DNA from 2 places in the Clostridium chauvoei genome. Region 2 is predicted to be linked to the other one. Evidence: riboswitches for the same ligand, from Rfam matches in the RefSeq annotation. Region 2 holds a riboswitch; the other holds the start of a gene.

Region 1 (3,395 bases), 650 kb from region 2:
GGAAGATTAAAATTATTTCATTTTGATGTATATAGAGTAAGTGATCCTGATGAAATATACGCTATAGGCTTTGATGATTACATTTTTTCAGATGGTGTATCAATTATTGAATGGGCAAATTACATAGAAGATATTTTACCTAATGACTATATTCATATATTAATAGAAAAAGATTTAGACAAAGGTGAAAATTTTAGAAAAATCACTATAACTCCATATGGAGATAGATATAATTACGTAAAGGAGTTAGAAATATGATAGTTTTAAGTATAGATTCTTCATCTAAAGTAGCTACAGCTGCTATTGTAAAAGATGATAGTCTTATAGGTGAATATACTCTTAATAATAAAAGAGAACATTCAATATTAATTATGGACATGGTAGAAATGCTTCTAAAAGATAATAATTTAGATATAGATGACATAGATGCTTTTGTTGTTTCAAAAGGTCCTGGTTCATTTACAGGTTTAAGAATAGGAATGGCTACAGTCAAAGGTCTAAGTTTTGGATCAAATAAACCTTATATAAGTGTTTCTAGTTTAGATGCTCTTGCATATTCCTTAATATGTTTCGATGGAATTATATGTCCAATTATGGATGCTTTAAGAGATAGTGTTTACACTTGTTTATATAAAAATGAAGACGGAAACCTTAAAGCAATAACAGATTATGATGCACTTGATTTAAGTGATCTAGTTGCTTTATTAAAAGAAAAAAATGAAAAAGTTATTTTTACTGGTGATGGTTTAGAAAAACATAAAGAGTTTTTAAAAGACAATTTACCTAATGCTTTCTTTGCTCCGAATCACCTAAGTATAATTAGAGCTTCATCTTTAGGTGAACTTGGACTTAAAATGTTACTTGAAGGTAAATCAGATGATATAAATTCTTCACCATTTTATCTTAAAAAACCTCAAGCTGAAAGAGAACTTGAAAAAAGGTTGGCTTTAAAAAATGAAAATAGCTTATAATCTTATGACTTCTAATGATATTGATGGTGTTTATGAAATAAGTAATCTTTGTTTTTCAGTGCCATGGAGCATTGAATCTATTAAATCTGAACTTAATAATCCACTTGCTAAATATATAGTAGCTAAAGAAATAGCATCTAATAGAATTATTGGATTTGTTGGCGTATGGATTATAGCTGGTGAAGGTGACATAACTAATATAGGGGTTCACCCTAACTATAGAAAAAATCATATAGCCACTAATTTATTGCAATGTTTATTTAAGTTATGTGAAGATTTAAATTGCAACACAATTAATTTAGAAGTAAGAGAATCTAATATTCCAGCACAAAATTTATATACAAATTTTGAATTTAAAAATATAGGTCTTAGAAAAGGTTATTACGAAGATAATAAAGAAAATGCTGTGTTAATGCAATATAATAAATTTTAAAACAAAAATAGTCATAGTAAAATGATTAACTTCAATTTACTATGACTATTTTAATTATATTATACTGTTGTAAGATTTTTATCTTTATTAGGTTCAAAATGTGAATCAACTTTAAATATTGCCATTGATACTTTTTTGTATAACATATAAGTTATTCCACATACTAAAACAGCTTTTATTCCATTAAAAGGTAGTAGTCCTACTGTTACATATTCTAATAATTGAGCTGATTCCATATGCATTCCATAAGCTGGCAATAAGAAATATACATTTGCTATTATTCCCATTATTTCTATTCCTATAAATCCTAATGCCATTCCTATAAGAGCTGTCTTTTTACTCTTATTTCTGTGATAGAACCATGATGCTGGTACTACTAATGAAATTCCTACTATAAAATTAGCAATTTCCCCTACAAACACTGTTCCAGTTCCCTTAACTATTAAAATTAATAAATTTTTTATAAGTTCTATAACAATACCTGCAACTGGTCCAAAAGCAAATGCTCCCATAAGTGCTGGAACATCACTTAAGTCTATTTTTAACCAAGGAAATAACGGTATTACAGGAAAATCTAAGTACATTAGTACAACGGCAATTGCTCCTAGTAATGAGATTTTTACAAACTTGTTCAAATTTTTGTTTTGATTATTCATGGTTTTCTCTCCTCCCAAAAGTCTATCCTCTGGGGCATTAAGTTAGAAATTTTATGCTTACCACTTCAAAATGCAAAAAACCCTGATGCACTTTAATACATCAGGGCGAAAAGCTTCTAAATAAAATGGATTAACTAAAAGTATTTTAATATACCTTTAACTTTAATCTAACTTTCTACCTTCTTTCATCCAGACTATACTGTCGGCCTCGGAGTTTCACCGAATCATGCTAATTATTAGCTCGCGGGCTTTACCGCCGGTGGGGAATCTCGCCCCGCCCTGAAGATAATATTTTATTGTACTTCCATTATATTACTATTGTCTGAATTTTTCAAGTATTTTATTCTTCCTCTTTTATATCTTTCATTGATAAAGAAATCCTATTTCTTTTTTCATCTACTTCCATTATTCTAACCTTTATTACATCCCCTACTTTAACTATATCCAAAGGATGTTTTACAAATCTATTTGCCATTTGACTTTTGTGAACAAGACCATCTTGATGAACTCCAATATCTACAAATGCTCCAAAATCCGAAACATTTCTAACAGTTCCCATAAGAACCATTCCTGGCGTTAAATCTTTTAATTCTATTACTCCAGTCTTTAATATTGGCTTAGGCATCTCTTCTCTTGGATCTCTTCCTGGTTTTTGTAATTCTTTAATTATATCTCTAAGAGTAGGTTCCCCAACTTCTAATTCTTTAACTAAATTGCTTAAACCTTTTTCATTTACTCTTTTTTCTATATCATTAAGATTTTTATTTTGTAAATCATCTTTTGTATATCCTAGCAATCCAATTAACTTTTTAGCTATATCATATGACTCTGGATGAACAGAAGTATTATCTAGTGCTTCCTTACTTTCCATTACTCTTAAAAATCCAGCACATTGTTCATAAGCCTTTTGTCCTAATCTTTTTACTTTTAAAAGCTCTTTTCTAGTTTTAAATCCACCAACTTCATCTCTATATAACACTATATTATTTGCTATAGTTGTATTTATTCCAGCTATATGATTTAGTAATGAAGGTGTTGCTGTGTTTAAATCTACTCCAACCTTATTAACTGAGTCTTCTACTACCCCTGCTAAAGATTCTTCTAATCTTTTTTGAGTTACATCATGTTGATATTGACCAACCCCAATAGCCTTAGGATCTATCTTAACAAGTTCTGCCATAGGATCTTGTAATCTTCTTCCTATAGAAATAGCTCCTCTTATAGTAACATCTAAATCAGGATATTCCTTTGTTGCTAATTCGGATGCTGAATAAACAGATGCTCCTGCTTCTGAAACTATAACATATGCTAACTCTTTTCCCATTTCATTTTTAA
Region 2 (3,395 bases):
TGAAGAGCAAGAAATATTTTGTTATGGATTAAGAGATCAAATTGGAATATTAGTAGATGGAACTGTAGTCCCTTGTTGTCTAGATAGCGAAGGTAATATACCCTTAGGAAATATTTTTAAAATGCCTATAGATAATATTATAAACTCAAAAAGAGCACAGGATATTTATGATGGATTTTCAAGAAGGTGTGCAGTTGAAGATTTATGCAAAAGATGTGGATATGCTAAAAGGTATAAAAAGTAATAGCATATTTTAGGCGGAGGTAGTAAATGAAACATATTTATAATTTAGCGTTTAAAATGGCTATATCTGCAACAGTTGCTTTAATATTTGCCAATTCTTTAAATTTAAAGTTTGGGCCAGTTGCTGCAGTAATAGCTATATTAAGTATACAAGATACTAGAAAAAAGGCTTTAATAGTAGGCAGGAATAGAGCCTTTGCATGTTTGATAGGACAAGGAATATCATTTGTTCTATATATTTTTATTGGACAAAATCCAATAGTTTTTGGACTTTTTCTTATAATATTTATTCCATTAACATCTAAATTAAAGATTGAAGAAGGTATGATAGCAGCGGTGGTTTTATCAACCCATTTATTAGTAGCTGAAAATATAAATTTTTATTGGATTGTAAATGAAATCCTTATTATGTTAATTGGTATAGGGACTTCAGCAATTGCTAATTTATTTATGCCATCATTAGAACATAAATTTAAGAAAAATAAAGATTATATAGAAGAATCTTTTAGAGTAATATTGTTTAAGATGTCAAAGTCTTTACTTACTCATACAGTAGATATTGATGAAGCAAAATTAATGAATGAGTTAGAAAGAAATTTAGATGAAAGTAAAAATACAGCGTATAAGATAGTAAACAATAATTTCTTTAAAACAAATTCATATCATACCGATTATATAAATATGAGATTAAATCAATTTGATACTATAAAAAGAATGAGACTACATTTTGATAAATTTTCAATGTCTTTTAAACAAACTACTATAATGGCAAACTTTATAAAAGAAGTAGCTAAAAATATAAAAGAAGCTAATGATTGTAGAGAGCTACTTAGAAAATTAAATATATTAAGAGCTGAATTTAAAAAAATGGAGTTACCAAAAACCAGAGAAGAATTTGAAAATAGATCACAATTACTTCAGCTTTTAAATGATATGGAGGAATTCTTAGAAATAAAAAGGAATTTTGTGAAGAGTTCTTTAAAACATGAAATTTAGTATGTCATCATGAATTAGTAAAACAAGGAAATATTGACAAATATTTAGAATAGATATAATATAATAGTATAAAAGTTAATAAGTTTCTTCAGGGCAGGGTGAAAATCCCTACCGGCGGTAAAGCCCGCGAGCTATTTTTAGCATGATTCGGTGAAATTCCGAGGCCGACAGTATAGTCTGGATGAGAGAAGAAAAATTTAAATTTAAAACTATGATTATATTTATAGATTTTTTGCTCTGAACTTTTTTAGTTCAGAGTTTTTTGTTTTTATAAATAGATATAGTGTATTTCTGCATAGAAATTTTAAGTTTATAAAAGCCCTGAATAATAATACTCAGGGCTTTTATTATTTTTTAGGGGAGGATAAATCTATGGATGAAGCTTTTATGAGAAGAGCATTAGAGTTAGCTAAGAAAGGGGAAGGTAGTGTTAATCCAAATCCATTAGTTGGGGCAGTTATAGTAAAAAGTGGTAAGGTTATAGGAGAGGGATATCATCGTGAGTTTGGTAAGGAGCATGCAGAAATTAATGCAATAAAAAATGCTAAAGATAATTTAAATGGAGCAGATTTATATGTAACTTTAGAACCCTGTTGTCATTATGGTAAAACACCTCCTTGTGTTGAAACAATAAAAAAATATGGATTCAGAAGGGTAATAATAGGAACCTTAGATTTAAACCCAATAGTAAGAGGAAAAGGCATTAAAATTCTTAAAGAAGCAGGTATAGAAGTAGTAGTAGGGATTTTAGAAGAGGATTGTAGAATTTTAAATGAAATATTTAATCATTATATTATGAAAAAAAAACCATTTGTAGCTTTAAAATGGGCAATGACAATGGATGGTAAGATAGCTACTTGTGATTATAAATCAAAGTGGATTACCAACGAAAAATCTAGAGCTTTTGTCCATAATTTAAGAAATAAATATAAAGGAATAATGGTTGGTATAAATACTATATTAAAAGATAACCCAGATTTAAGGTGTAGAAATGAAGATTTTAAAAACAAAGATCATTTTAGGATAATTTTAGATAGTAATTTAAGAATTCCTTTAGAGTCAAAAGTTTTAGAAAATCAAGATTATTCTAAAACTATTATTTTTACAACTAAAGGGGCTAATAAGACAAATAAAGTACTTCTAGAAAATAAAGGAATAGAAGTTATAGAAGTAAAAGAAAAAGAAGGCAAAATAAATTTAAAAGAAGTAATGCAGATATTAGGTAATAAAAATATAGATTCTATTCTTGTTGAGGGAGGAGGCACTTTAAATTTTTCCCTTTTAAAAGAAGGGCTAGCCAATAAAATATATGAATTTATATCTCCTAAAATTTTTGGTGGAAAAGAGGCATTAACTCCTGTTGAAGGGGGTGGAGTTGGACAAGTTGAAGAAGCATATAAGCCAGAAATAGAAGAGCTTTTAAGATTTGATAATGATATTTTATTGGTGGGAAAATTCAACAATTAACTTTATAAGCTTTAGATTAATTAGGAGGGTTATAAATGTTTACAGGAATTATAGAAGAAATAGGAGAAGTAAAGTTTATAGAAAAAAGAGAGAAAGCATATAAGGTATTTATAAAATGCAAAAAAGTATTAGATGAAGTAAAAATAGGTGATAGTATAGCAACAAATGGTGTTTGTTTAAGCATAACAGAAAAGGGGAAAGATTTTTTTTCAGCTTATGTAATGAAAGAAACTCTAGATAAAAGTAATTTAATTTATTTAAAGATAGGTTCTAAGTTAAATTTAGAAAGAGCTATGAAAATTAATGATAGGATTAATGGACATATTGTAAGTGGGCATATTGATTCTACAGCTGAAATAGTTAGTTTTAGAAAAGAAGAGCAAACTACTTGGATTACCTTAAAAGCAGATAAAGCTACAAGTAAATATATAGTATATAAAGGATCTATTGCTCTTGATGGAATAAGCTTAACAGTAGCTAAGGTTAATAATAATATTTTTAGTGTATCATTAATTCCACATAGCCAAGAAGGAACTACTTTAATTAGTAAGAATATAGGAGATAAAGTTAATATTGAAGGTGATATTTTAGCTAAATATTTAGAGCGTTTATATGTAAAGAAAGATATTGAAGATAATAATTCTAATATTTCAAGAGAATATCTAATAAAACATGGATTTATGTAGTGA

What was found. A riboswitch is a leader RNA that binds a small molecule or an ion and turns the genes downstream of it on or off. The one in region 2 is predicted to bind FMN.
Region 1: linked by a shared signal. The riboswitch ahead of BTM21_RS01095 (ECF transporter S component) and the one ahead of ribD (bifunctional diaminohydroxyphosphoribosylaminopyrimidine deaminase/5-amino-6-(5-phosphoribosylamino)uracil reductase RibD) in region 2 are both predicted to bind FMN.

The regions. Positions count from the first base shown of each region.
Region 1 is NZ_CP018624.1:217,213-220,607, reverse strand. Features, by position in the region: gene tsaE (tRNA (adenosine(37)-N6)-threonylcarbamoyltransferase complex ATPase subunit type 1 TsaE) at 1-258, shown strand, start outside; gene tsaB (tRNA (adenosine(37)-N6)-threonylcarbamoyltransferase complex dimerization subunit type 1 TsaB) at 255-971, shown strand; gene rimI (ribosomal protein S18-alanine N-acetyltransferase) at 955-1,404, shown strand; gene BTM21_RS01095 (ECF transporter S component) at 1,464-2,060, opposite strand; FMN riboswitch at 2,234-2,351, opposite strand; gene BTM21_RS01090 (Tex family protein) at 2,401-3,395, opposite strand, start outside.
Region 2 is NZ_CP018624.1:868,102-871,496, forward strand. Features, by position in the region: gene BTM21_RS04050 (radical SAM/SPASM domain-containing protein) at 1-244, shown strand, start outside; gene BTM21_RS04055 (aromatic acid exporter family protein) at 271-1,239, shown strand; FMN riboswitch at 1,320-1,436, shown strand; gene ribD (bifunctional diaminohydroxyphosphoribosylaminopyrimidine deaminase/5-amino-6-(5-phosphoribosylamino)uracil reductase RibD) at 1,612-2,706, shown strand; gene BTM21_RS04065 (riboflavin synthase) at 2,742-3,392, shown strand.